2 regions of the Kitasatospora sp. NPDC088391 genome follow, and region 2 is predicted to be linked to the other one. Evidence: riboswitches for the same ligand, from Rfam matches in the RefSeq annotation. Region 2 holds a riboswitch; the other holds the start of a gene.
What was found. Region 2 has a riboswitch for S-adenosylmethionine ahead of ACIQBJ_RS17170 (aminotransferase class V-fold PLP-dependent enzyme). Riboswitches for the same ligand answer to the same signal wherever they lie in the genome.
Positions count from the first base shown of each region.

Region 1: another riboswitch for S-adenosylmethionine. It lies ahead of thrC (threonine synthase); the one in region 2 lies ahead of ACIQBJ_RS17170 (aminotransferase class V-fold PLP-dependent enzyme).

Region 1 covers NZ_JBIVNB010000009.1:252,115-266,420, forward strand. Annotated here, with positions in the region: gene ACIQBJ_RS25990 (hypothetical protein) at 1-156, opposite strand, end outside; gene ACIQBJ_RS25995 (PadR family transcriptional regulator) at 153-497, opposite strand; gene ACIQBJ_RS26000 (ABC transporter permease) at 570-3,272, opposite strand; gene ACIQBJ_RS26005 (ABC transporter ATP-binding protein) at 3,269-3,997, opposite strand; gene ACIQBJ_RS26010 (hypothetical protein) at 4,160-4,798, shown strand; gene ACIQBJ_RS26015 (DUF4031 domain-containing protein) at 4,806-5,066, opposite strand; gene ACIQBJ_RS26020 (hypothetical protein) at 5,063-5,422, opposite strand; gene groL (chaperonin GroEL) at 5,597-7,219, opposite strand; gene ACIQBJ_RS26030 (cold-shock protein) at 7,565-7,771, opposite strand; gene ACIQBJ_RS26035 (MoaD/ThiS family protein) at 8,389-8,667, opposite strand; gene thrC (threonine synthase) at 8,727-10,007, opposite strand; SAM riboswitch class I at 10,025-10,152, opposite strand; gene ACIQBJ_RS26045 (glucosyl-3-phosphoglycerate synthase) at 10,291-11,289, shown strand; gene ACIQBJ_RS26050 (trehalose-6-phosphate synthase) at 11,352-12,818, shown strand; gene otsB (trehalose-phosphatase) at 12,836-13,684, opposite strand; gene ACIQBJ_RS26060 (DUF3263 domain-containing protein) at 13,730-13,960, opposite strand; gene ACIQBJ_RS26065 (extracellular solute-binding protein) at 14,018-14,306, opposite strand, start outside.
Region 2 covers NZ_JBIVNB010000005.1:120,483-134,788, reverse strand. Annotated here, with positions in the region: gene ACIQBJ_RS17185 (hypothetical protein) at 1-198, opposite strand, end outside; gene ACIQBJ_RS17180 (rhomboid family intramembrane serine protease) at 349-1,152, shown strand; gene ACIQBJ_RS17175 (Lrp/AsnC ligand binding domain-containing protein) at 1,149-1,430, shown strand; gene ACIQBJ_RS17170 (aminotransferase class V-fold PLP-dependent enzyme) at 1,432-2,790, opposite strand; SAM riboswitch class IV at 2,839-2,956, opposite strand; gene trpD (anthranilate phosphoribosyltransferase) at 3,047-4,126, opposite strand; gene ACIQBJ_RS17160 (hypothetical protein) at 4,284-4,709, opposite strand; gene ACIQBJ_RS17155 (heme-copper oxidase subunit III) at 5,048-5,668, shown strand; gene ACIQBJ_RS17150 (c-type cytochrome) at 5,760-6,581, shown strand; gene ACIQBJ_RS17145 (Rieske 2Fe-2S domain-containing protein) at 6,590-7,645, shown strand; gene ACIQBJ_RS17140 (cytochrome bc complex cytochrome b subunit) at 7,642-9,300, shown strand; gene ACIQBJ_RS17135 (GntR family transcriptional regulator) at 9,404-9,769, shown strand; gene ruvX (Holliday junction resolvase RuvX) at 10,009-10,482, opposite strand; gene alaS (alanine--tRNA ligase) at 10,494-13,160, opposite strand; gene ACIQBJ_RS17120 (DUF6167 family protein) at 13,160-13,585, opposite strand; gene ACIQBJ_RS17115 (DUF948 domain-containing protein) at 13,591-14,067, opposite strand; gene rpsD (30S ribosomal protein S4) at 14,244-14,306, opposite strand, start outside.

The sequences.
Region 1 (14,306 bases), on a different contig from region 2:
CAGGCCGTAGCCGGCCAGGTCGAGCGCCTCGCGGGCGGTGGCGAGGCGGCCGGCGCCCTCGGTGGTGTCGGCGAACACCTCGGCGAGCTCGGCGCCCCGGTCCCGGCGGTAGCGGGCGGGGTAGAGCGCGAGGGCGGTGCGCAGGGCGGCGCTCATGCCGTCGCCCCCTTGGGCGCGCCGAGGCCGCCGAGGCGGCGCTGCGCCTCGGCGGCGACGGTGCGCAGCCGTTCGGCCTCGGCGGCCAGCAGGCCGCGTCCGCCGTCGGTGAGGGCGTAGGTCCGGCGGGCCCGGCCGTCGACGATCTCCTCGGCGGAGACCTCGATCAGGCCCTGCTGGAGCAGCCGGTCGAGCGCGCCGTACAGGGTGCCGGTCCGCATCTTCACCCGCCCCCCGGAGATCGCGTCGATCTCCTGGATCAGCGCGTATCCGTGCCGGGGGGCGTCGGCGAGGGCGGTGAGCAGCAGCAGCGTGGGCTCCTGCATGGCGCGTTCGGTCATACGACTACATATATCGCCGGACTGCCTATCCGCGCCACCCCGCCCGGCCGCCGACCGCGCACCGCCGGTCCGTCAGCCGCGCCAGCCCGCGGTGTCGTCCCGGCGGGCCGCGCCGAGCAGTCCGGCCAACAGCGGCAGGGCCAGGGCCAGCAGTCCGATGCTCGCCCAGGGGACGTCGGCGGGGTTCAGCACGGTGGGCGCGCCCATCATGCCGGCCACCCGGGAGCGCAGCAGGGCGTAGGCGGGGACGAATCCGCTGACGGTGCCGAGCAGGGCGCCGAACAGGACGATCAGTCCGGCCTGGAGTCCGGCGACGGTGCGCCGGGTGCGGGGGCGGGCGCCGACCGCGGAGAGCACGGCGCGCTCGCGGCGGGCGTCGGCGGCGGCCAGCGCGGTGGAGACCATGGCGGCGCCGAGCACGACCAGGGCGGCGAAGCCGCTGATGGCGATCTGCATGACGCTGTCCTGGGCCCGGAAGCCGCGTTCCACCCTCAGCTCGGAGTGCGGGGCGAGCCGGGCGACGGTGGCGGCGGCGCGCTGCTCGGCGCGTTCGGAGACCGGTCCGGCGGGCAGCCAGACCGCCCCGGCGGGCGCGGTCTTCAGGCCGAGCCGCTCGACCGTCCGCGGCGGGACCACCACCGGCGCGTAGCGCTGTCCGACCGGGCGGTCGACCAGCACCGCGTCGACCTGCAGGGTCTTCGGCTCCATGGCGTTGCCCTGCATCTGGAGCACGACCTTGCCGTCGTGCAGGTACGCGGGGTCGGTGACCACGGCCTTGCCCGCGGCGAGCGCGGTCTCGGCGGCGGGGTCGCGCAGCGCCAGCAGGTTGTGCAGCACGGCGGCGTCGCCGACCACCGCGGAGCGCCCGCGGCTCTCCTCGAAGGACTTGCCGCCCTGCGCCGTCACCATGGACTGGCAGTTGTCGCAGAACACGTAGACGGCCTGGTAGAGGTCGGCGCGCTCGCCGAGCTCCGGGATGTCCTGGGGCACCGCGGTGCGCAGTTGCGGCATCGCGTCGGCGTCGCCGTACAGGTCGATCCGGACCGCGCCGGGCGGCTGGTCGAGCCGGTACGTGGCCCGGTCCTGGGCCTCGGCGCCGGCGGTGTGGACGCCGACGGCGACCGCGCCGGCGACGGCGGCGAGCACCGCGGCGACGGCGGGCGCCGTCCGGGAGCGGTGCCGGGAGGCGTCCCGCAGGGCGAGCCGGGGGCCGACCGGGAGGCGGCGGGCGAGTCGGCCGAGGCCGGCCAGCAGCAGCGGGATGACCAGCAGCAGGCCGAGTTCGGCGAGCACGCCGCCGGTGAGCACGCAGAGGGTGCGGGCGGACAGGCCGCCGAGCACCGGCATCCCGCCGGCGGGGGCCAGCACGGCGCCGTACAGGGCGAGCGCGGCGCCCGCGACGGCGACGGCGAGTCCGAGCGGCGGCACCCAGCGGGCGGAGCGGCGCGCCGGGTCGCGGTCGGTGAGCCCGGCCAGCACCTCGCGGCGGCCGGCCTGCAGGGCGGGCAGCAGGGCGGCGGCCAGCGCGGTGGCGACGCCGACCAGCAGGATCACCAGCAGGTCGAGCGGACGGAGCGTCAGGGCGCCGAAGCGGCTGCCGCCCCAGCTCTCGATCTGCGGGCGCAGCACGGCGACCAGGCCGGTGCCGAGCACCGCGCCGAGGGCGGCGCCGACCGCGCCGAGCACCAGGCCGCCGCCGAGCACCACGGTCCGGACGTGGCCGGGGCGGCCGCCGGCCGCGCCGAGCAGGGCGAGTTGGCGGCGGGCCCGGCGGGCGCCGACCGCGAAGGCCGGTCCGGCCAGCAGGGCGACCTCCAGCAGCGCCATCGCGGCGGTGGTGGCGATGGTCATCACCCGGCGCTCGCGCTCCTCCTTCTCGGTGACCCCCTCCTCCATGTGCAGCGCGTCGGCGGGCGGGTGGGCGGCGACCTGACGGCTCGCCATGGTGTAGCCGTAGCGGTTGAGTTCGGTGACCTTGTCCCAGCCCAGTGGGGCGCCGGCGGGCAGGGTGACCAGCCAGGCGGCCTTGCGGGCGGCGGCCTGTTCGGCGCCCTCGGTCTTCGGGGCGATGCCGGCGGCGGCCATCGCGGCGTCCAGCGGCTGGTAGAGCTCGCCGGGGCGGGCGACCAGTTCGACCTTGTTCAGGTCGGCGGGGTGCTCGACCACGCCGGTCAGCCGGAACGGGGTGGACTCCAGGCCGCGGAAGACCGCGCTGTCGCCGATCCGCAGGCCGGTGGCGTCCAGGAAGCCGGCGGTGACGGCGGCCTCGTGTGGGGCGGCGGGGGCCCGGCCGGAGACCAGGTCGATCCGGCCCTGCCAGAGCTGCCCGGCCAGGTCGGCCTCGAAGGTGTCGACGGAGGCCAGGCCGTCCTTGCTGCCGACCACCGCGACCGGGCCGGTCCGGGCGGGGGTGAGGGTGCTGCCCTGGGGCAGCAGTTCGCGCAGCAGGACGTCCGGTTCGGTCTCGACGGCGCGCTTCTGTTCGGCGGTGGGCCCGTCCGCGGGGCGGCGGGGCAGGACGACCACGCCGTCCGCCGGGAACACCGCCTGCTGGAGGGTGTGGCCGGGGTCGTGGGCGCCGATCAGCGCGTCGGCCCGGCCCATCAGCCGGTCGGCGCGCTCGGCGGGGGCGAGCTGGGTGCTGCGGTGGACCACGTCGATGCCGGTGGCACCGAGGACCGGCAGCGCGATCATCGCGGCGACCAGGGCGCTGCGGCCCTTGGCCCGCCAGGCGTCGCGGCGGGCGATCCGGAGCAGGGGGCGCCAGGTGCTCATCGGGCCGCTCCCGTCCGCTGCGGGGCGCGGTGCACGGCCTCGTCGACGATCCGGCCGTCGCGCAGGAAGACCACCCGGTCCGCCCAGGCCGCGTGGGTGGCGTCGTGGGTGACCATCATGGCGGCGGCGCCCGCGTCGCAGCGGGACCGGAGCAGTTCCAGCACGGCCTCGCCGGTGGCCGAGTCCAGTGCGCCGGTCGGTTCGTCGGCCAGCACCAGGCGGCGTTCGCCGGCCAGGGCGCGGCCGATCGCGACCCGCTGCTGCTGGCCGCCGGACATCTCCTCGGGGAAGCGGTCGGCGAGGTCGCCGATGCCCAGCTCGGCGAGCGCGGCGAGCGCCTCCTTGCGGGCGGCGCGGGCGGAGACGCCGTCCAGTTCGCGCGGCAGGGCGATGTTCTCGGCCGCGGTTAGCGACGGGAGGAGGTTGTAGGACTGGAAGACGTAGCCGACCGAGCGGCGGCGCACGTCGGCCAGCCCGGCCCGGCTCAGGCCCTCCAGCGGGGTTCCCTCGACCAGCACCCGGCCGGTGGACGGGCGGTCCAGGCCTCCGGCCAGGGCCAGCAGGGTGGACTTGCCGGAGCCGGAGGGCCCCATCACGGCCAGGAACTCCCCGGCCCGTACTTCCAGGTCGATCGGGTGCAGGGCGTGCACCTCGGCGGCGCCCTTGCCGTGCACGCGGCCGACGCCTTCCAGGCGCAGGACGGCCTGCGCGAGTGATCCGGTCATGGCTCCCCCTCGGAACAGCGGAACGTCTTGCATACCGAGTATGTATAGCCGCTGGCCGTCGAGTACTCAAGTCTGCGACATAAGTCGGCGAACTACATATAGGCTAGGTCACACCGGCGGGGACGGCGACACCGACCCCGGCAGGAACCCGGAGGGAGCAGAATGGCCGCCATGACCGCCTCGCTGTCCGCTCGCTGGCACGACCTGCTCACCCGCTGCGGTGCCACCGCCGACCCCGGGCCCTACGCCGACGACCTGCTCGCCCGCTGGGCCGAGCCGCAGCGCCGCTACCACACCACCGCCCACCTGGCGGCGGTCCTGGACCGGGTCGACGAATTCGCCGGGCACGCCGACGACCCCGACGCCGTCCGGCTGGCCGCCTGGTTCCACGACGCCGTCTACCGGCCCGACCGCTCCGAGAACGAGGAGCGCAGCGCGGGCCTCGCCTGCCGCGCCCTGCGCGAGGCGGGCCTGCCCGAACCCCTGGTGCACGAGGTCGCCCGCCTGGTCCGCCTCACCACCACCCACCACCCCGACCCCGGCGACCGCAACGGCGAGGTGCTCTGCGACGCCGACCTCGCGGTCCTCGGCGCGCCCCCCGAGCAGTACGCCGCCTACACCGCCGCCGTCCGCGAGGAGTACGCCTTCGTCCCGCCGGACGCCTTCCGCGAGGGGCGCGCCGCGATCCTGCGCCAACTCCTCGCCCTGCCCGCCCTGTTCCGCACCCCCGAGGCGCACGCGCGCTACGACGCGCAGGCCCGCGCCAACATGCACGCCGAACTGGACCGGCTCACCGCCTGACGGCCCCTCACCCGCCGTGCTTGCGCACCCGCAGCCCCGCCGCCGTCAGCCGGGCCACCAGCTCCCGGCTGGCCACGGGGGTCGCGCCCAGCGCCACCGCCCTCCCGTACCAGTGCGCCGGGATGTCGTAGTGATCCCGTTCGAAGCCCTTCGCGGGAGCCCCCAACGCGGCGGCGAAGGCGTGCAGTTCGTCCAGCGAGACGTCACTGACCAGGTGCGACCACCACTTCCCGTGGCCGGGCCAATCCGGCGGATCGATCAGGATCACGCCAGCCCGCCGACGGGCGCCACGGCCACCCCGCGCTTCCCGCACACCCAGTGCGGGTCCGGCCCCAACTCCGGCTCGACGCCCAGCGCGTGCGGGTCGTCCTCCTCCTCGGCACAGGCGGTGCACAGCGGCCACCGCCCGTAGGACTCCAGCAGCGCGTCCTGCACGTCCTGCGCGATCAGCCCGAGCACGAACTCGCAGCCCGCGGGCCACTGTTCGAGCCACCACCGGCGATGGGTGACGGCGTCCTCCACCAACGAGACGATCGCCGCCTCCGCGACGTCCCGGGCGGTCAGGTCGGCGAGGATCAACGCCCGCGCACTGTGCAGGGCGGCTTCGATGTCGGAACTGGCCATCCGCCCATTGTCCCGCACTCCGCCACGGCAGCGGGAACTCCGCCGTACTCGACTCGAAGTCGAACGGTGCCGGCGGCGGGAAAGGGGCGGCCCGGGCGGGAACGCCGCGAGGGCGGCCTCCCGAAGGAGACCGCCCTCACGAGCGAACGAGCGGAACGTTCCGATCCCGGGGGATCAGAAGTCCATGTCACCGCCCGGCATGCCGCCGCCGGCGGCCGCGGAGGCCTTCTCCGGCTTGTCGGCGATGACGGCCTCGGTGGTCAGGAACAGGGCCGCGATGGAGGCGGCGTTCTGCAGGGCGGAGCGGGTGACCTTGGCGGGGTCGATGATGCCGGAGGCGATCAGGTCGACGTACTCGTTGGTCGCGGCGTTCAGGCCGTGGCCGGCGGGCAGGTTGCGGACCTTCTCGACCACGACGCCGCCCTCGAGGCCGGCGTTGGTCGCGATCTGCTTGATCGGGGCCTCCAGGGCCACGCGGACGATGTTGGCACCGGTGGCCTCGTCGCCCTCGAGCTCCAGCTTGTCGAACGCGACACCGGCCTGCAGCAGGGCGACGCCGCCACCGGCGACGATGCCCTCCTCGACGGCGGCCTTGGCGTTGCGCACCGCGTCCTCGATGCGGTGCTTGCGCTCCTTGAGCTCGACCTCGGTGGCCGCGCCGGCCTTGATGACGGCCACGCCGCCGGCCAGCTTGGCGAGGCGCTCCTGGAGCTTCTCGCGGTCGTAGTCCGAGTCGGAGTTCTCGATCTCGGCGCGGATCTGGTTGACCCGGCCGGCGACCTGGTCGCTGTCGCCGCCGCCGTCGACGATGGTGGTCTCGTCCTTGGTGATGACGACCTTGCGGGCGGTGCCCAGCAGGTCGACGCCGGCGTTCTCGAGCTTGAGGCCGACCTCCTCGGAGATCACGGTGCCGCCGGTCAGGATGGCGATGTCGCCGAGCATGGCCTTGCGGCGGTCGCCGAAGCCCGGGGCCTTGACGGCGACGGACTTGAAGGTGCCGCGGATCTTGTTCACGACCAGGGTGGAGAGCGCCTCGCCCTCGACGTCCTCGGCGATGATGACGAGCGGCTTGCCGCTCTGCATGACCTTCTCCAGCAGCGGGAGGAGGTCCTTGACCGAGGAGATCTTGGAGTTGGCGATGAGGATGTACGGGTCCTCGAAGCTCGCCTCCATGCGCTCCAGGTCGGTGGCGAAGTAGGCGGAGATGTAGCCCTTGTCGAAGCGCATGCCCTCGGTGAGCTCGAGCTCCAGGCCGAAGGTGTTGCTCTCCTCGACGGTGATGACGCCTTCCTTGCCGACCTTGTCCATCGCCTCGGCGATGAGCTCGCCGATCTGGGTGTCGGCGGCCGAGATGGAGGCGGTGGAGGCGATCTGCTCCTTGGTCTCCACGTCCTTGGCCTGGGCCAGCAGCTGGTCGGAGACGGCGACGACGGCCTTCTCGATGCCGCGCTTCAGGGCCATCGGGTTGGCGCCGGCGGCGACGTTGCGCAGACCCTCGCGGACGAGCGCCTGGGCGAGCACGGTGGCGGTGGTGGTGCCGTCACCCGCGACGTCGTCGGTCTTCTTGGCGACCTCCTTGACGAGCTCCGCGCCGATCTTCTCGTACGGGTCCTCGAGCTCGATCTCCTTGGCGATGGAGACACCGTCGTTGGTGATCGTGGGGGCGCCCCACTTCTTCTCCAGGACGACGTTGCGACCCTTGGGGCCGAGCGTGACCTTCACGGCGTCGGCAAGCTGGTTCATGCCACGCTCAAGGCCGCGGCGGGCTTCCTCGTCAAAGGCGATGATCTTGGCCATCAGAAGTGGTCCTCCGGGACACGGTCGACTGCTCGGACCAAGGGGTGCCCGCGACGGACGGCCCAGGAAGCGGGGGTCCCTTCCCCTACCGCCTCCGGAGCCTCACCGGCCCGGTCCGTTTGTCACTCTCACACTGCGAGTGCTAACGCCAATGATTAGCACTCTCGGGTGTCGAGTGCAAGCCCATTCGGCCCGCGCCGGTGGCTCCCCGGGGAAACCCGCAGGCCGCCGCCGGGGCCCCGGAAAGGGCGTCCGCGCCCCCGGAAAGGCCGACGGGCCTGCCCCCGGACGCGATGCGTCGGGAACAGGCCCGCCGGGCCGTGCGCTGTCGGTCTGCCGGTGCCGTCAGGCGCCGGGGGCCCGGACCATGTCGGCCTGCGGACCCTTCTGACCCTGCGAGATCTCGAACTCGACCCGCTGGCCCTCTTCCAGGGTGCGGTAGCCGTCCATCTGGATCGCGCTGTAGTGGACGAACACGTCCGCTCCACCGTCGACCGCGATGAAGCCGTAGCCCTTCTCGGCGTTGAACCACTTGACGGTGCCCTGAGCCATTCCGAACTCCCCTTGTGCTGTGCTGGCCCTTCAGAGATCCGCGGACGCGGACCCGGAGGTCTGGAAGGCCGGCCTGGGGACTCCCCCCCGTACGGCGCAGCCTCTGTCGCGGCTGAATGTATCCGGATATGCGCCCTCTGCAACAGGCCCTAATTTCCGGGAATGGCCAAGCCGGGCCGGGGATATGACGGGGCGAAAGGAGCATCGGCCGACAATTGCCACCGGGCATAACGGACGCATCACCGCAAAACGCCGGGATAATTCTGACGGCGGCCTGACAGAAAGGTCGGCGGACGGTCCGGCCCGCGTCTCGGAAGCCGGGACGGAACCCGGGACGGAAGGCGGTCCTGAACGGGCGGGGCACGGTGCGGTGCGGGCAGTGCGGCGGTGTGCGAGGCAGTGCGGAAAATCAGGATTGAACCGGTCCGCGGCGGGGAACGCCCGCACCGGCACTCTACCGCTCCGCCGCGAGCCGAATTCCAGCGGCCCACCAGGTGGGAAACCGCGGCCCGCCGGCATTCCCGCCGATACGCGCACCGTTACGCACGAAGCCGCCGCCGGACGGGCCGGAAAAGCAATTCCGGGTCTGGCGGCGGCGACGTGAATGCGGTACGGCCTCAGCAGCCGCCGGCCACCGCCGGAATGATCGACACCGAGGCGCCGTCCTTGATCTCGGTGTCCAGGCCCTCGGCGAAGCGCACGTCGTCGTCGTTCACGTACACGTTGACGAAGCGGCGCAGCTTGCCGGTGTCGTCCAGCAGGCGGGCGGCGATGCCCGCGTGGTTCGCCTCCAGGTCCGCGATGACGGCGGACAGGGTGGCGCCCTCGGCGGTGACCTCGGCGGCGCCGCCAGTGTAGGTGCGCAGGATGGTGGGGATGCGGACGGTGGCGCTCATGCGGGGCTCCTCGGGCGTGCGGCGGCGTACGGGCGGCGTGGGGGTCCTACGGCTGGAGGTCAGGCGGTGACGAGACCGGCGGCGCGGAAGGACTCCAGCGTCGGGCGGATCACGGCGGTCATGCCGGCGTCGGCGACCGCGTCGAGGGTCTTCAGGCCGTCGCCGGTGTTGATCGCGACGGTCTCCTTGGCCGGGTCCAGCTGACCCGTCTCGACCAGCTTCTTCAGCACGCCGACGGTGACGCCGCCCGCGGTCTCGGCGAAGATGCCCTCGGTGCGGGCCAGCAGCTTGATCGCCTCGACCACCTCGGCGTCGGTGACGTCCTCGACCGCACCGCCGGTGCGGCGGGCGATGTCCAGCACGTACGGGCCGTCGGCCGGGTTGCCGATCGCCAGCGACTTGGCGATGGTGTCCGGCTTGACCGGCTTGATCACGTCACGGCCGGCCTTGAAGGCGGCGGAGACCGGGGAGCAGCCCTCGGCCTGGGCACCGAAGATCTTGTACGGCCGGTCCTCGACCAGGCCGAGCTTGATCAGCTCCTGCAGGCCCTTGTCGATCTTGGTGAGCTGGGAGCCGGAGGCGATCGGGATGACGATCTGCTCGGGCAGCCGCCAGCCGAGCTGCTCGCAGATCTCGAAGGCCAGCGTCTTGGAGCCCTCGCCGTAGTACGGGCGCAGGTTGACGTTGACGAAACCCCAGCCCTCGCCGGCCGGGTCGCCGATCAGCTCGGAGCAGAACCGGTTCACGTCGTCGTAGTTGCCGTCGATGCCGACCAGCTCGCCGCCGTACACGCCGGCCATCACGACCTTGCCCTGCTCCAGGTCGTGCGGGATGAACACGCAGGACTTGAAGCCGGCCCGGGCGGCGGCGGCGCCCACCGCGCCGGCCAGGTTGCCGGTGGAGGAGCAGGAGAGGGTGGTGAAGTCGAAGGCGCGGGCGGCCTCGATCGCGCAGGCCACCACCCGGTCCTTGAAGGAGTGGGTGGGGTTGCCGGAGTCGTCCTTGATGTGCAGCTGCGCGGTGAAGCCCAGCTCGCGGCCCAGGTTGTCGGCCTTGACCAGCGGGGTCCAGCCCGGGTTCAGGTTCGGCTTGCCCGCGACGTCGGCGGGAACGGGCAGCAGCGGGGCGTAGCGCCAGATCGACGCCGGGCCGGCCTCGATCCGCTTGCGCAGCTCCTCGGCGTCGTAGCCCGCGTAGTCGTAGGCGATCTCCAGCGGGCCGAAGCACTCCAGACAGGCGAAGCTCGGGCCGAGCGGGAAGCGCGTGCCGCACTCCCGACAGGACAGCGCGGTGGCCGGACCGAGGTCGACGGCGGAAGGTGCGGCGGTGTCAGCAGCCATGGTGGCGAGGCCCTTTCTCCTCATCTTCCCCGGAGCGCGGTCGCGTCCGGGACGGAATTGGCACCTGTCCCGCCGGGCCTGCTGGCCGCACGGGAGGGTTGCCGGGACTTCAACGGGCCGTTCCCTCAGTCCCTCTGGATGAGCTCTGTGAAGTTGTGGTCGTACGCTGCGAGCGACCCCGACGTGCGAAGGTCCGACCGCATTACGAAGACTGTATCCGAAGGCGGCGGTGGACCCACCTGCCGTCCGACACCCGAGACGAACCGAGACAGGGAGCGAGACCTTGGCCGAGCAGCCCGAGCCCGGGGTACTGCCGGAGGTGGCCGACTGGCTGCGCCGCAGGTCGTGGACGGCCGCCGACCGGCCGCTCGCCGCCCTGCTCGCCGCCAAGCGCGCCGCCGGCCCGGCCGGCACGGTCTCCGTGGTGCTGCCCGCGCTGGACGAGGAGCCCACCGTCGGCGCGATCGTCGGCGCGATCCGGTCCGAGCTGATGGAGCGTCACCCGCTGGTCGACGAGCTGGTGGTGGTCGACTCCGGCTCGGTGGACGGCACCGCCGCCGCGGCGGCCGCGGCCGGCGCCCGGGTGGTGCACCGCGACAGCGTGCTGCCCCGGCTGCCGGCCGGCCCCGGCAAGGGCGAGGTGCTCTGGCGTTCCCTGTTCGCCACCCGCGGCGCGATCGTCTGCTACGTGGACGCCGACCTGCGCGAGTTCGACCCGGCGTTCGTCTCCGGCATCGTCGGCCCGCTGCTCACCGACCCCGGCCTGCAGCTGGTCAAGGCGATGTACGACCGGCCGTTCGAGGCCGACGGCGCGGTCGTCCCGGCGGGCGGCGGCCGGGTCACCGAGCTGGTCGCCCGCCCGCTGCTCAACCTGCACTGGCCGCAGCTGGCCGGCTTCGTGCAGCCGCTCGGCGGCGAGTACGCGGCCCGCCGCAGCCTGCTGGAGCGGCTGCCCTTCCCGACCGGCTACGGCGTCGAACTCGGCCTACTGGTCGACGCGTTGGAGCTGGTCGGACTGGACGCGCTGGCCCAGGTCGACGTCGGCGTCCGGCACCACCGCCACCAGGACGGCCAGGCCCTCGGCCGGATGGCCGCCACCATCTACCGCACCGCCCTGGAACGCCTGGACCGCACCGACCGCCTCAAGGCCGGTCCCGACCTGGTCCGCCCGCTGCTCACCCAGTACACCCGCACCCCCGCCGGCTTCACCCCCCGCACCCACCCCGTCCCGACCGCCGAACGCCCCCCGATGGCCACCGTCCCGGAGTACCGCGACCGCTGACCGCCCCCGCCCGGGCCGCGTCGAGTGGTTTGCTGCGGCGGTCGCACGGCAAGGTTGGCTGTATGGCCGATCACGTGACCGAACGTCCCGAGTCGTCCGGAGCCGCCCCGATCCTGGTGGCCTCCAATCGCGGGCCGGTGTCCTTCCGCGCGGAGGACGACGGCACCCTGAGCCTGCGCAGAGGCGGCGGCGGGCTGGTCTCCGGGCTGTCCGCGATCGACGACCCCTCGGCGGTGTGGGTGTGCGCCGCGCTCTCCGACGCCGACCGCGCCGCCGCCCGGCAGGCCCCCGACGGGCGGCTCGACCTGGCCGGGCACGACGTCGGCGGACAGGCCGTCCGGATGCTGGACATCGACCCGGAGACCTTCGCCCGCGCCTACAACGGCGTCGCCAACTCCACCCTGTGGTTCGTCCACCACCTGCTGTACGAGATGCCGGTCGAACCCGCCTTCGGCGCGGAGTTCCGCACCGAGTGGGCCGGCTACCTCGCCTACAACACCGCCTTCGCCGAGGCGCTGGCCGCCGAGGCCGCCCCCGGCGCGGCCGTGCTGATCCAGGACTACCACCTGTCGCTGGCCCCGGCGCTGCTCCGGGCCCTCCGCCCCGACCTGCGGATCGGCCACTTCTCGCACACCCCGTGGGCCCCGCCGGACTACTACCGGCTGCTCCCCGACGACGTGGCCGCCACTGTCCTGGAGGGCATCCTCGGCGCCGACCGGGCCGCCTTCCTGACCCGTCGCTGGGCGCTCGCCTTCGCCGACTGCTGCGCGGCCGTCCTCGGCGCCGAGGTCGACCGGGCCGCGCTGACCGTCACGCACGGCGGCCGCACCACCCGGCTCGGCGTGCACGGCCTCGGCGCCGACGGCGACTTCCTGCGCGAGCGCGCCCACCGGCCCGACGTCGACGAGCGGCTGACCGCCCTGCGCGCGGCCGTCGGCGACCGGCGCACCGTCGTCCGGGTCGACCGCACCGAGCTGAGCAAGAACATCGTCCGCGGCCTGCTCGCCTACCGGCACCTGCTGCGCACCCGCCCCGAGTGGCGCGACCGGGTGGTCCACGTCGCCTTCGCCTACCCCTCGCGCACCGACCTGGCCGCCTACCGCGACTACACCGCCGAGGTCGGCCGGCTCGCCGGCGAGGTCAACGCCGAGTTCGGCACCGCCGACTGGCAGCCCGTGCTGCTCCACCTCGACGACGACTTCCCGCGCTCGCTGGCCGCGTACCGGCTCGCCGACGTCGCCCTGGTCAACCCGATCCGGGACGGCATGAACCTGGTCGCCAAGGAGGTCCCGGTGGTCTCCGACCGCGGCTGCGCCCTGGTCCTGTCCCGCGAGGCCGGCGCGTACGCGGAGCTCGGCGAGGACGCGATCACCGTCAACCCCTTCGACGTCACCGCCACCGCCGACGCCCTCGCCGAGGCCCTCGCCATGCCGGCCGACGAACGCGCCGACCGCACCAAGCGGCTCGCGGCGGCGGCGACGGCCCTACCGCCCCAGCAGTGGTTCCTGGACCAGCTGAACGCCCTCTGAGCCCCGGCGCGGCCGCGCTACCGGCCGAGCAGCTCCGCGAGCGAGTCGAGCACGTCCACCACCCCGGCCGGCCCCGCCACCACGAGGTCGGCGCGGTCGGCGAGGGCCGCCACCGGGGGTTCGCCGGTGACCGGGCCGCTGCAGACCAGCAGGCCGGGGAGGCCGGCCTCGCGGCGGCGGGCGACCTCCGCGTAGGCGGCCAGGTCGCCGAGGTCGTCGCCGGCGAACAGCACCGGGCCGGCGGCCTTCTCGGCGAGGAAGCCGCGCAGCGCGACGCCCTTGTCGACGCCGGGGGGCCGCAGTTCGAGGACCATCCGGCCGGGTTCGACGACCAGGCCGTGCCGGCCCGCCAGTTCGCCGAGCGGGCCGCTCAGCCGGGCCAGCAGCCCGTCCGGGTCGGGGGCGCGCCGGGTGTGCACGGCGACCGCCCGCTCCTTGTCCTCCACGAACGTCCCCGCGGGGGCGCCGAGGTCCGCGAGCAGCCCGGGCAGCGCCGCCCGGACGGCGGCGACGCCGGGCGGCGGCGGGGCGGCGGTGACGGTGCCGGTCGCGGCGTCCCAGCGCTCGGCGCCGTAGTGGCCGAGGACGGTGAGGTGCTCCAGTCCGGGGGCGCCGGCGAAGCCGCCGTGCGCGACGGCGGTCGCGGCGGGGCGCCCGGTGACGATGACGACGGCCCCGACCAGCGGGGCGAGCGCGCCGAGCGCGGGGACCACGCCGGGGTGGGCGCGGGCCTGCTCGGGGTCGGCGACGATCGGGGCGAGCGTGCCGTCGAAGTCGAGTCCGACGACGGCGGCGCGCGGGTCGGCGAGCAGGCCCGCGAGTCCGTCGCGGCCGGCCGGGGACGTGAGCTGTTCGGCGATTCCCATGGCCGAGACGCTACCGGGCGGCGGGCCCGGGCGGGCGGTGTCCGGTCACTGCCGGGCCTCGCGCCGGGCCTGCCGGACCCGGCGCAGCCGGTTGACCAGGACGGGGTCGTGGGCGAGCGCCTCGGCGCGGTCGAGCAGGGCGTTGAGCAGCTGGTAGTAGCGGGTGGCGGAGATCCCGAGCTCCTGCCGGATCGCCTGTTCCTTGGCGCCGGCGGTCCGCCACCCGCGGGCTTCCAGGGCGAGCACCGCCCGGTCGCGTTCGGTCAGTTCGGCCATGTCCCCAGGCTAAGCGCCCGGGGTGTCGGCCCCCGCCGGACCGGTGCCCCGTTCCGGTCAGCCGCTCTTGCGGGCCCGGGAGGACTCGGCGGCGGCGGAGCTCTGCAGTTCGCCGAGCACCCCGTCGGCGTTGCCGCCGGGGCGGACCACCTCGCCCATCCGCTGCTTGAGCAGGCTGCTGACCTTGTCCCAGGAGGGGTCGCCGTAGGGGTAGAAGTTGGCGGTGGGCAGCACCTTGAGGAACTCGGTGAGGTCCTGGTGCGCGGGGTTGGCGGACAGCTCGTCGAGGGTGTCCTGGGTGACGGGGAGCAGGTTGTACTCCTCGTCGAACTTGAGGGTGTTCTGC
Region 2 (14,306 bases):
GACGGCGTTGCACCAGCGGCAGCGGACCGACTCGATGGTCTCCGCGAGCACCTGGGTCTCCTCGACCTTGGACTCGCCCGCGAGGTCGAAGTGCAGGAAGTCGGTCACCCGGGACGAACGGGTGACGTCGAAACGGGTCAGGTTGCCGCACAGGGTGCAGCGCCAGCGGGTCTCGGCGGTCGGCGCGGCAATGGTCATCAGTGTGGTCCCTCTCGGCTGGTCCCGGTTCCGGGCCTCCAGCCTATTGCCTGCGTCCGCGCGGCCGGGTTCCGGTCCACAGCCCGGACGCCCACCCGTCCGGAGCAGCGCCCGGTGTCGGGGGCACGCCCCCGAGGAATGCTGACCGGCATGGTGCTCTCCGCCCCCGCCCGGGCCGGTTCGCCGGCGGCCGAGCGGGCCGTCCGCACCCCGGCCGTCACGTACCTGCTGATCGCGGTGTCCGCGCTGGTCCTGCTGACCGGCCCGTCCGGCCTGAACCCGCTCTACGGCAGCGGCGACGCCCGGGCCTGCGCCGAGCAGCGCTACCAGCACCGCTGGGGCGCGGTCCCCGCCGAGCTGCTGGGCGGGCACCCCCTGACGGCGGCCCAGCTGTCCGCGCTGCCCCCGGCCGCGCCGGGCTGCGTGCTGCCGCCGACCCCGGGCAAGATCCCCGAACTGTCGGTGCTGACCTCGCTGTTCGTGCACGCGGGCTGGGTCCACCTGATCGGCAACCTGCTGTTCCTGTTCGTCTTCGGCCCGGCCGTGGAGGCCCGGCTGGGGCGGTTCCGGTTCCTGGTCGGCTACCTGGCGATCGGCTACCTGGCCACCTACGGCTACGCGCTGGCCGAGGCGCACACCGCGGACGGCACCCGCGCGCTGGTCGGCGCGTCCGGCGCGATCGCCGGGGTGCTGGGGGCCTACCTGCGGCTGTACCCGAAGGCCCGGGTGACCACGCTGGTGCCGCTGCTGCTGTTCCTGCCGCTGCGCTTCCCGGCCTGGCTGGTGCTCGGCCTGTGGTTCGCCCTGCAGTTCTGGTCGGCCACCTCCGGCGGCGACGGGGTGGCGTACCTGGTGCACGTGATCGGCTTCCTGACGGGCTGGCTGTTCGCCTGGGCCGCCCGTCCGGCGGGCGATACCCTGGGCGCACCTTCTCGAACAGGAGTTGCTCAGTGATCACCGCGATCGTCCTCATCAACACCGACGTCGACCGGATCCCCGAGATCGCCGAGGCGATCGCCGCCATCGAGGGCGTCAGCGAGGTCTACTCCGTCACCGGCACCTACGACCTGGTCGCGATGGTCCGGGTCCGCCGGCACGAGGACCTGGCCGACGTGATCCCCGGCCGGCTGAACAAGGTCCCGGGCGTGTCCGGCACCGAGACCCACATCGCCTTCCGCACCTACTCGCAGGTCGACCTGGAGGCCGCGTTCTCGCTCGGCCTGGACGGCTGACTCAGCGCGCGGTGTCGACCACGCAACGGCCGCCCTCGCTGCGGTAGTTCCACTTCGCGCCGTCGCTGACCAGTTCGCGGACGGCGGTCAGGAACCGGTCCACGTGCTCGACGGGGGTGCCGGCGCCGAAACTGACCCGGATCGCGTTCAGGCTGCGCTCCCCGGGCAGCGAGGGCTCCGGCGCCCCGCACTCGCTCGGCCCGGCCTCTTCCCCGCCCAGCAGGGTCCGCACCAGCGGGTGCGCGCAGAACAGGCCGTCCCGGACGCCGATGCCGTACTCGGCCGACAGCGCCGCCGAGAAGTGCGAGCTGTTCCAGCCGCGCACCACGAAGGAGATGACGCCGACCCGGTCGGAGCCCTCGCCGAACAGGTTGAGCACCCGCACCTCGGGGACCTCGGCCAGACCGGCCGTCAGCCGGGCGACCAGCGCCCGCTCCCGCTCCTCCAGCGCGTCGAAGCCCGCCTCGGTGAGCGCCCGGCAGGCCGAGGCGACGGCGTACGCGCCGATCACGTTGGGCGAGCCGGCCTCGTGCCGGGCCGGGCCGCTGTGCCACTCCACCGCCACCGAGCCGTCCAGCTCGCGGGCCACCGTCCGGCTCGCCCCGCCGCCGGCCAGGTACGGCTCCGCCGCGTCCAGCCAGTCCGCGCGGCCCGCCAGCACGCCGGCGCCGAACGGCGCGTACAGCTTGTGGCCGGAGAACGCCACCCAGTCGACGTCCAACTCCCGCACCGAGAGCCGGTGGTGGGGCGCCAGCTGGGCCGCGTCCAGCACCACCCGGGCGCCGTACCGGTGCGCGACCCCGGTCAGCTCGCGGACCGGCCACAGCTCGCCGGTGACGTTCGACGCGCCGGTCACGCAGAACAGCTTCGGCCCGTCCGCCGCGTCCAGCAGCGCCTCCTCCAGCGCGGCCACCGCCTCGGCGTGCGAGCGCGGCGCCCGCAGGTAACGCACCGTCAGGCCCTCGCGGCGCCACGGCAACAGCGAGGCGTGGTGCTCGGTCTCGAACGCGAACACCTCGGTCCCGGCCGGGACCGCCCCCGCCAGCAGGTTCAGCGAGTCGGTGGTCGCCCGGGTGAACACCACCTGGTCGCCGTCCCGCAGGTCCAGGAACTCGGCGACGGTCCGCCGGCTCTGCTCGAACAGGTCCGTCGACAGCTGCGACAGGTAGCCGGCCCCCCGGTGCACCGACCCGTAGTACGGCGCGTAGGCCGCGACGTCGTCCCAGACCCGCTGCAGCGCCGGGGCGCTCGCCGCGTAGTCCAGCGCCGCGTACCCGACCTTCTCCCCCGACGCCAGCGGAACCTCGACGTCCTGGCCCAGCACGGCCAGCGGCTCACAGATCTCGGTGGTCACGGACATGGGTGCACTCCTCCACGGGGTGAGGACCCCGGAGGTGTGCCGTCCGGAAGTCCGCGCTTGCCGCGCGGACGGTTCGCCGCGTGGCCCGGTCCTCACCCAGGGCACCCCGCCACGGACGGAGGGTTGCCGGACAGCGAGCTGGGGCTTCGCGCTGTCACTCATGACCTGATCCAGAACCATACACGAGCCCCCTCCCGGCTCAACCCCTGTCCACCACACGAGACGGCGGCCAGGGGCCGCGGGAGCGACCCCGATCTCACCCCGGCAGCTGCGTCGCCTCGGCCCAGCGCTTCAGCAGCGCCCCCGCCGCCCCCGAGTCGATCGCCCGCGCGGTGCGCTCCATCGCCGCCGCGAGCTGTTCCGTCAGCGGAGCGTCCGTCAGTTCCAGGGCCACCAGGGCGGCGGCGCTGTTGAGCAGGACGGCGTCCCGGACCGGCCCCGGGGCGCCGTTCAGGACGCGCCGCGCCACCTCCGCGTTGTACTCGGCGTCGGCGCCGCGCAGCGCCTCGATCCCGACCGTCTCGATCCCGACGTCCCGCGGGTCGAAGGCGGTCTCGGTGACGGCGCCGTCCCGGATCACCCAGACCCGGGAGGTGGTGGTGACCGTCAACTCGTCGAGTCCGTCGTCCCCCCGGAAGACCAGTCCCTTCGCGCCGCGCCGGGCGAGCACCCCGGCGATCAGCCCGGCCAGCCGGGTGTCGAAGCAGCCGACGGCGTGCGAGGTGACCCGGGCCGGGTTGGTGAGCGGGCCGAGGATGTTGAAGACCGTCGGCACGGCCAGCTCGGCCCGCGCCTGGGCGGTGTGCCGCATCGACGGGTGGAACTTGGCGGCGAAGCAGAAGGTCAGCCCGACCTCCTCGGCGACCTGGGCGACCCGCTCGGCGGAGAGGTCCAGGTTGATCCCGAGCCGCCCCAGCACGTCGGAGGAGCCGGAGGCCGACGACGAGGCCCGGTTGCCGTGCTTGACCACCTTCGCCCCGGCGGCGGCCGCGACCACCGCCGACATGGTGGAGATGTTGACCGTCCGGGCCCGGTCGCCGCCGGTGCCGACGATGTCGACGGCGGGACCGGGGATGTCCAGCGGGAGGGCGTGCGCGTACATCGTCTCGACCAGGCCGGAGATCTCCTCGACCGTCTCGCCCTTGCCGCGCATCGCGACCAGGAAGCCGGCCACCTGCACGGGGGTGGCCTCGCCGGTCATGATCCGGTCCATCGCCCAGGCGGTGTCGGCCTGGGCGAGGTCCTGGCCGCCCAGCAGCGAGCTCAGCAGGTCGGGCCAGGTGCGGACCACCTGCGCGGGGTCGCTACCGCCGTTCGCAGAGTGCGCGTTCACCATGGCCGACTCTCCAGCTCTCGTCTCCGTCCCGGGGCGTCCCCGGGACGTGGCGTCAGCCTATCGAGCGAGCGGGGACGGCCGCCGCGAGTTACCGCCCCCTTCTCTCCAGGTGAGACGCGCCCGTGAGACGGGCCGCCGGGACGCGCCGCCGGGGCGGTCAGCGCCCGGCGGGGGCGCGGCGGGCCAGCCGGGCCCGCAGCAGGGTGGTCGCGGCCTCGGCGAGCGGGACCGGGTCGACCGGGTGGGAGAGCGCGGCGTCGGCGCGGCTCCAGGCGGCGAGCCAGGAGTCCTGCGGACGGCCGATCAGGACCAGGACGGGCGGGCAGCCGTAGATCTCGTCCTTCAGCTGCCGGGTCAGGCCGAGCCCGCCGGCCGGGACGGCCTCGCCGTCGAGCACGCAGAGGTCGACGCCGCCCTTCTCCAGGGCGCGCAGCACCGCGGGGGCGGTGGCGCACTCCAGGTACTCGACCGCCGGGAGGTCCGCGGCGGGGCGCCGGCCGAGGGCGAGGCCGACCTGCTCGCGGGTGTTGCGGTCGTCGCTGTAGACGAGAACGGTGAGCGTCTCGTCGGAGTGCTGCGCCATGTCCCCTGCTTCCTGGTGCTCGTCCTCTTATATGCACGCCCGTTCCGCGGGGCGCGCCCGGACGGTCTCGGCCGAACGCCTGACGGCCGGACCGAACGGCCCAGTGTGACCCGGGCCACGTCCTCGGACGGATGCTACTCCGGCGCGGCCCTCCTGGAGAGTCCCCGACGCGATCTCGCTCAAGCCGACGCGCCCGGGAGTCACCCCGTCGGCGCAGTTCGCTCACCCGGTCCGAACAACCGTCAGAAAACGGGCGGCGCGGGAGCGGGGCATACCGCACGCACCGGACACTCCGAGGGAGACCCCCCGGCGTGAAGACGGAATAAGGGACCGACATAATGTCCGTCGTGGCGACAGCAACAGCAACAGAAACCGGACACGCGCACGGAGCGGTCAACAGGCCGAACCTGGTCAGCGTCGGAACCATTGTCTGGCTGAGCTCGGAGCTGATGTTCTTCGCGGCCCTGTTCGCGATGTACTTCACCCTCCGCTCGGTCAAGGGCGCCGAGTTCTGGCACGAGAAGGCCCACGCCCTCAACGTGCCGTTCTCCTCGGTCAACACCACGATCCTGGTGCTCTCCTCGCTCACCTGCCAGCTCGGCGTGTTCGCCGCCGAGCGCGGTGACGTGAAGAAGCTGCGCTCGTGGTTCGCGATCACCTTCGTGATGGGCGCCGTCTTCATCGGCGGCCAGATCTTCGAGTACACCGAGCTGGTCAAGAAGGACGGCCTGTCGCTGTCCTCGGACCCGTACGGCACGGTGTTCTACCTGACCACCGGCTTCCACGGCCTCCACGTGACGGGTGGTCTGATCGCCTTCCTGCTGGTCCTCGGGCGGACCTACGCGGCGCGGCGTTTCACCCACGAGCAGGCCACCGCGGCGATCGTGGTGTCGTACTACTGGCACTTCGTCGACGTCGTGTGGATCGGCCTGTTCGCGACCATCTACCTGATCAAGTAACAGCCGCCCCGCCCCTGACCCGGCGTCACCTGGACGCCTGGGCGTCAGGGGCAGGCTGCTGCCGACCAGATCCTGACACCGGGGTTATTCCGTGAAAAAGCTCTCCGCACGACGGCGCCACCCACTGGCGGCGGTCGTCGTTCTACTTCTCGCCCTGGCGGCCACCGGGGGGCTGTACGCCGCTTTCGCGCCCGCCGGGAAGGCGCAGGCCGACAGCTCCGCGCAGTCGCTCGCCATCGACGAGGGCAAGAAGCTCTTCGCCGTGGGCTGCTCCTCCTGCCACGGCCTGAACGGCCAGGGCACGTCTGACGGTCCGTCACTGGTCGGCGTCGGCTCCGCCGCGGTCGACTTCCAGGTCGCCACCGGTCGGATGCCCGCGCAGCAGCCGGGCGCCCAGGTCCCGCGCAAGAAGAACATCTACTCGCAGGCCGAGATCGACCAGCTGGCCGCCTACGTGGCCTCGCTGGGCCCCGGCCCGGTCACCCCGGGCAAGGACCAGTACCAGCCCTCCGAGGACCCGAAGACCAACGCCGAGCAGGTCGCCAAGGGTGGCGAGCTGTTCCGCACCAACTGCGCCCAGTGCCACAACTTCGCCGGCAAGGGCGGCGCGCTGACCAACGGCAAGTACGCCCCGTCCCTGGAGGGCGTGGACGCCAAGCACATCTACGAGGCCATGCAGACCGGCCCGCAGAACATGCCGTCCTTCCCCGACAGCACCATGCCGGAGGAGCAGAAGCGCGAGATCGTGGCCTTCGTCCGCAACGCCGACAACGAGCCGAACCCGGGCGGTCTCGCCCTGGGCAGCCTCGGTCCGGTGACCGAGGGCCTGTTCGGTTGGATCTTCGGTCTCGGCACGCTGATCGTGATCGCGATCTGGGTCGCCGCCCACACCACCAAGGCCAAGAAGTCATGAGCCACGACATGTCAGAGAACCTGCCGGAGGCGCACGACGCCTCCCACGGCACGGACGTCGCCACCCACGGCGACCCGTTCGCCGACCCGGGCCTGCCGGCCCACGAGCCGCGTCGGACCGACATCGACGAGCGGGCCGCCAAGCGGGCCGAGCGCCAGGTGTCGTTCATGTTCGTGGTGTCGATGCTGGCGACCGTCGGCTTCATCGCCTCGTACGCGTCGATCGACGCCGACAAGCTGGTCTACATCTTCCCGCTGGGCAAGGTCAGCGCCCTCAACTTCGCCCTGGGCCTGACCCTCGGCGTGGCGCTGTTCTGCATCGGCGCGGGCGCGGTCCACTGGGCCCGCACCCTGATGTCGGACCACGAGCTGCCGGCCGAGCGGCACGCGATCGAGGCCGACGACGAGGTCCGCAACGACGTCATCGAGCAGTTCAGGACGGGTGCCGCGGAGTCCGGCTTCGGCCGCCGCAAGATGATCCGCAACACCCTGATCGGCTCGATGGCCCTGGTGCCGCTGTCCGGTGTGGTGCTGCTGCGCGACCTCGGCCCGCTGCCGGAGAAGAAGCTGCTGCACACCGGTTGGGTGGAGGCCACCCCGGCCGAGCCGATCCAGCTGGTCAACATGAACACCGACCAGCCGATGAAGCCCGAGGACATCGTCCAGGGCTCGCTGACCTTCGCCAAGCCGAAGGGCCTGGAGGAGTCGGACGAGGACTTCCAGCAGCGCATCGCCAAGGACGCCCTGATGCTGATCCGGATCTCCCCGGACGACATCAAGGACGCCAAGTCGCGGGACAAGGGCTTCGAGGGCATCCTCGCCTACTCGAAGATCTGCACCCACGTCGGCTGCCCGATCTCGCTGTACGAGCAGCAGACCCACCACGCGCTCTGCCCCTGCCACCAGTCGACCTTCGACCTGGCGGACGGCGCTCGCGTCATCTTCGGCCCGGCCGGCCACCCGCTGCCGCAGCTGAAGATCACCACCGATGAGCAGGGCTTCCTGGTCGCCACCGGCGACTTCGACGAGCCCGTCGGCCCGAGTTACTGGGAGCGTCCGCGATGAGCAGCGCAAGCGGCACCAACAGTGCCTCCAAGCCGGCCAGCAGCCGCGCCAAGCCTGCCAACAAGGCCGAGGCGGCGACGGACTGGCTGGACGGCCGGCTGGGCATCTACACCCTGGCCAAGGCCAACCTGCGCAAGATCTTCCCGGACCACTGGTCCTTCATGCTCGGTGAGATCTGCCTCTACAGCTTCATCATCATCATCCTCACGGGTGTGTACCTGACGCTGTTCTTCACGCCGAGCATGGCCGAGACCGTGTACCACGGTTCGTACCTGCCGCTGAACGGCATCCGGATGTCGGAGGCCTACGCCTCGACGCTGAACATCAGCTTCGAGATCCGCGGCGGCCTGCTGATCCGTCAGATCCACCACTGGGCCGCGCTGGTCTTCGTCGCCGCGATGCTCGTGCACATGATGCGCGTGTTCTTCACCGGCGCGTTCCGCAAGCCCCGTGAGATCAACTGGGTCTTCGGCTTCCTGCTGCTGGTCCTGGGCATGTTCGACGGCTTCTTCGGCTACTCGCTGCCGGACGACCTGCTGTCGGGCACCGGCATCCGCTTCATGGAGGGCGCGATCCTCGCGGTGCCGCTGGTCGGCACCTACATCCAGATGTTCCTGTTCGGCGGCGAGTTCCCCGGCCACGACATCGTCCCGCGCTTCTTCACCATCCACGTGCTGCTCATCCCGGGCATCATGCTGGGCCTGCTGGTGGCGCACCTGATCCTGGTCTTCTACCACAAGCACACCCAGTGGGCGGGCCCGGGCAAGACCGAGAAGAACGTCGTCGGCATGCCGCTGATGCCGGTCTACATGGCGAAGGCCGGCGGCTTCTTCTTCCTGGTCTTCGGCATCATCGCCGCGATCTCGGCGATCGCCACGATCAACCCGATCTGGGCGTACGGCCCGTACCGTCCGGACCAGGTGTCGACCGACGCCCAGCCCGACTGGTACATGGGCTTCTCCGAGGGCCTGATCCGCATCATGCCGGGCTGGGAGATCTCGGTCTGGGGCGGTCACACGCTGAACCTCGGCGTGATGGTCCCGCTGGCGATCTTCCCGGCGGTGCTGGCCGCGATCGCGGTCTACCCGTTCATCGAGTCCTGGGTCACCGGCGACAAGCGCGAGCACCACATCCTGGACCGCCCGCGCAACGCCCCGGTCCGCACCGCGCTCGGCGCGGCCTGGATCTCGCTGTACCTGATCCTGCTGGTCGGTGGTGGCAACGACCTGTTCGCCACCCACCTGCACCTGTCGATCAACACGATCACGTACGCCGTCCGGGTCGGCTTCTTCGTGGTGCCGGTGCTCACCTTCATCGTCACCAAGCGCTGGTGCCTCGGCCTGCAGCGCCGTGACAAGGAGAAGGTGCTGCACGGCCGCGAGTCGGGCGTCATCAAGCGCCTGCCGCACGGCGAGTTCGTCGAGGTCCACACCCCGCTGGCGCAGAAGGACCTGCACACCCTCACCGCCCACGAGCAGCCCCAGCCGCTGGAGCTGCCCGCCGCGACGGACGAGAACGGTGTGGCCAGCAAGGCCGGCGTGGTGACCAAGGCCCGGGTGAAGCTCTCCGAGGGCTTCTACGGCGAGAGCAGCCAGATCTCCAAGCCCACCACCGAGGAGTACCACGAGATCACCAGCGGCCACGGCCACCACTGATCCCGGGTAGCTGTCACGCCACGTCAGAACCCCCACCGGCTCCGGCCGGTGGGGGTTCCGTCATCTGCGGCGCGGAGCCCTGACGCCCTGTTATGTTGACCGGGTGCACGTGGTGATCGATCATCAGTCCTCCGTCCCGCCCTACGAGCAGGTGCGTTCCCAGATCGCGGCCCGGGCCCGGGCGGGCGAACTGCCGGTCGGCCTGAAACTCCCCACCGTCCGCGCGCTGGCCGAGCAGCTCGGCCTGGCCGCCAACACGGTGGCCCGCGCCTACCGGGAGCTGGAGGCCGACGGCGTGGTCGAGACCCGGGGCCGGGCCGGCACCACGATCGCCGCGACCGGCGACACCTCGCAGCGCCTGGCCGCCACCGCCGCCACCGAGTACGCGGCGCTGACGGTGCGGCTCGGCCTGAGCCGGGACGAGGCGCTGGCCACCGTGCTGACCGCGCTGGACGCCGTCCGGCGCTGAGGAACGACGGAAGCGGGGGGGCCCCCCCCCCCGGGGGGGGGGGGGCCGCGGGGGGGGGGGGGGGCCCCCCCGGGGGGGGGGTCCCCCCCCGGCCGCCGGACCCCCCGGCGGCCCGCGGCGCGGGGGGCGGGGGTGCGGGGGGGGCGCGGGGGGCGCGCCGGGGGGGGGGCGGGGGGGGGGGGGCCGGGGGGGCCGGGCGCCCCCCCGCGCCCCTCTACCGGGAAGCTAGCCCGTACCGATCAGATGACCGGCTCGACACTCTCACCGGGCGCCCGACCGCTCACCCGTTCGGTCTCAAGCGCCGACTGCAGGATCACCACGGCGGCGGCCTGGTCGATCACCGAGCGGCCCTTCTTGGCCGACCGGCCGGAGGCCCGCAGCCCGGCGGCGGCGGTGACGGTGGTCATCCGCTCGTCCACCAGCCGGACCCCGACCGGGTACAGCAGGCCGGCCAGCCGGCCCGCGTACTCGCGAACCTTGGCCGCGGCCGGGCCCTCCTTGCCGTTCAGTGAACGCGGCAGACCGACCACGACCTCGATCGCGTCGTACTCCTCGACGATCGCCTTCAGCCGGGCCTGCGAGCGGCCACCGGCGGGGACGGTCTCCACCGGCGTGGCGATCAGCCCGTCGGGGTCGCAGACCGCGACCCCGATCCGGGCGTCGCCCACGTCGACGGCGATCCGCCGACCGCGCCGGAAGACCTTCTCCTCGATGGGCTGCTCACTCACGCGCGCTCGGCCACCAGCGCCCGGACGGCCTCGATCGCCGCGCCGACCGCGGCCGGGTCGGTGCCGCCGCCCTGCGCCACGTCGTCCTTGCCGCCACCGCCGCCGCCGAGCGTCTTCGCCGCGGCGCGGACCAGCTCACCGGCCTTGATGCCGCGCGAACGGGCGTCCTCGTTGGTGGCGATCACGGTCAGCGGGCGGTCGTTCGCGACGGTGAACGCGGCGACCACGGCCGGGCGGGAGCCGAGCCGGGCCCGGACGTCCAGCACCAGCTTGCGCAGCTCGTCCGCGCCGGTGCCGTCGGCGACCCGGGCGGCGACCAGGGCCACGCCCCGGACGTCCTCCGCGCCCTCGGCCAGACCGGCCGCCGCCGCGAGCACCTTCTCCGCGCGGAACTTCTCGATCTCCTTCTCGGCGTCCTTGAGCTTGGCGAGCATGCCGGAGATCTTCTCCGGCAGCTCCTCCGGGCGGCCCTTGACCAGTTCGGTCAGCTGGGCCACCACGGTGTGCTCGCGGGCCAGGAACTTGTACGCGTCGACGCCGACCAGCGCCTCCACCCGGCGCACGCCGGAGCCGATCGAGGACTCGCCGAGCAGCTTCACCAGGCCCAGCTGGGCGGTGTTGCCGACGTGCGTGCCGCCGCACAGCTCCTTGGAGAAGTCGCCGATGGTGACCACCCGCACCGAGTCGCCGTACTTCTCGCCGAACATCGCGATGGCGCCCTGCTTGCGGGCCTGGTCCATCGTCATCACCTCGGCGGTGACGTCGAGTTCGCGGACCAGCACCTCGTTGATCTTCTGCTCGACGTCGGTCAGCACCGAGCCGGGAACGGCCGCGGGCGAGCCGAAGTCGAACCGGAAGCGGCCCGGCGCGTTCTCCGAACCGGCCTGCGCGGCCGTCGGGCCGAGCGCGTCGCGCAGCGCCTGGTGGGTCAGGTGGGTCGCCGAGTGGGCGCGCGAGACGGCCCGGCGGCGGTCGGTGTCGATGGTGGCGTACGCGGACGCGCCGAGCACCACCTCGCCGAACAGCACCCCGCCGGAGTGCACGATCACGCCGGGCACCGGCTGCTGGACGTCGCGGATCTCGACGACCGCGCCGGAGTCGAGGCGGATCCGGCCGTGGTCGGCGAGCTGGCCGCCGCCCTCGGCGTAGAACGGGGTGCGGTCGAGGACGATCTCGACCTCGTCGCCCTCGGTGGCCGCGGGCGACGGGACGCCGTCGACCAGCAGGCCGACCACGGTGGCCTCGCCCTCGGTGTTGGCGTAGCCGGTGAAGACCGACGCGCCCGCCTTGTCGGCGACCTCGCGGTACGCGGCGACGTCGGCGTGGCCCATCTTCTTCGCCTTGGCGTCGGCCTTGGCGCGGTCCCGCTGCTCCTGCATCAGGCGGCGGAAGCCGGACTCGTCGACCTGGAGGCCCTGCTCCTCGGCCATCTCCAGGGTCAGGTCGATCGGGAAGCCGTAGGTGTCGTGCAGCTTGAACGCCTGCTCGCCGGAGAGCACCGCGCCGCCGGACTGCTTGGTCTCGGTGACCGCGGCGTCCAGCAGGCTGGTGCCGGAGCGCAGGGTCTGCAGGAAGGCGTTCTCCTCCGCGACCACCACGGTCTCGATCCGCTTGCGGTCGGACTCCAGCTCCGGGTACTGCGGGGCCATCGCCTTGATCGAGATGTCGATCAGGTCCTTGGCGACCGGCTCGGTGGCGCCCAGCAGGCGCATGTTGCGGATCGCCCGGCGCAGGATGCGGCGCAGCACGTAGCCGCGACCCTCGTTGCCGGGGGTGACGCCGTCGCCGACCAGCATCAGCGCGGTGCGGAAGTGGTCGGTGACCACGCGCAGCGAGACGTCCGACTTGCGGTCGGCGCCGTAGGTGTGGCCGGTGAGCTCGGCGGCGCGGTCGAGGATCATCCGCGAGGTGTCGATCTCGAACAGGTTGTCGACGCCCTGCAGGATCGCGGCCAGGCGCTCCAGGCCGAGGCCGGTGTCGATGTTCTTGCTCGGCAGGTCGCCGAGGATCTCGAACCCGTCCTTGCCGTCGCCGTGGCCGCGCTCGTACTGCATGAAGACCAGGTTCCAGATCTCCAGGTAGCGCTCGCCGTTGACCGCCGGGCCGCCCTCCTCGCCGTACGCGGGGCCGCGGTCGTAGTTGATCTCCGAGCACGGGCCGCACGGACCGGGGACGCCCATCGACCAGAAGTTGTCCTTCATGCCGAGGCGCTGGATGCGCTCGGACGGCACGCCGATGACGTCCCGCCAGATCTGCTCGGCCTCGTCGTCGTCCTGGTAGACGGTGATCCAGAGCTTCTCGGGCTCCAGGCCGTAGCCGCCGTCCGCGACGGAGCCGGTGAGCAGCTCCCAGGCGAACGTGATGGCGCCTTCCTTGAAGTAGTCGCCGAACGAGAAGTTGCCGCACATCTGGAAGAACGAGCCGTGCCGGGTGGTCTTCCCGACCTCCTCGATGTCCAGCGTGCGGACGCACTTCTGCACGCTGGTGGCGCGCTGGAACTGCGGCTTGATCTCACCCAGGAAGTACGGCTTGAACGGCACCATGCCGGCGTTCACCAGCAGCAGGGTGGGGTCGTCGGCGACCAGCGAGGCCGACGGTACGACGGTGTGGCCGCGCTCCTCGAAGAAGCGCAGCCAGCGGCGGCGGATCTCTGCCGACTCCATCAGTGGGGGTCCTTCCGATCGGTCGTGCGGCCCGGCAGCTCGCGCTGACGGGACTTGGCAACGATGGCTTGGGGGGTGCGCGGGGTGCGCGACGGGGGCAGGGCGGCGGCCGGGGAGCCCGGGGCCGCCGAGATAGCTCGGCCCCCGCTGTCACCGGTGGCGCCGCGCCGCAGGCGGCGCGGCGGCTCGACCACCGCGGAGCCGTCCAGGCCGAGGTCCGCGCGCAACTGCCGCTCGCGCTCGGCCATGCCGGCCTTCACGTCCAGCGCGAAGCGCTTGGCCGCGTCGCCGGCGTGCAGCGCGCCGCGGGCCGCGGTGCCGGACAGCGAGTCCGGGGTGAGGCGGTGCACCGCCTCGTTGGCCTTGCCCATCGCCCACACCGCGGCGCCCGCGCCGACGGCCATCCAGAAGATCCTGCGCACCATCGCCGTCAGCCCCTCACGGCCCGGCGGACCCGGGCCAGCAGCCCGCCGCGCGGCGCCGTCGCCGCCCGCACCTCGGCCCGGATCATCCGGGCCAACTCCTCGCGCTCACCGGCCTGCTGAGGCAGCGTCGGACCGGCCTGCTGCCGGGCCACCGCCTTGCGCACGCCGTAGCTGAACGCGGCCAGCTTGACCAGCGGCCCGCCCAGCGTGGCCGCCACCGTGGAGGACAGCGCCTTGGCGTCGGCCGCGGCGTCCTGCACGTTGGCGGTGATCTCGTCGACCCGCTCCAGCTGCTCGTTGGCGCTGCGGACCGCGCTGTTCGCGTCCCGCAGCAGCGGGACGGCCTGCTCGGTGACGGCGGCGACCAGCCCGGTCGCCTCCCGCAGCACCTTGGACAGCCGGACCAGCACCACGGCGAGCAGGGTGACCAGGACCGCCCAGAAGACGGCGACCAACAGCCCGGCCAGCTCTCCCACGGACACCTTCGCGCGCTCCCTCGCCTGTGCGGTCGTACTCCTGCGATCCCAGGGTTGAACCCTACCGCGACCGCGGGTCGCCTCCGGACCTGCCGCCTCCCCGGAGGGTCGGCCCCCGGACGGGCCCGGGAACGGGAAACGCCCCCGCGGTCCGAGGACCGAGGGGGCGTTCCGCTCGCGGGTCAGCGCGAGTAGTACTCGACGACGAGCTGCTCGTCGCAGACGACCGGAACCTCGCGACGCTG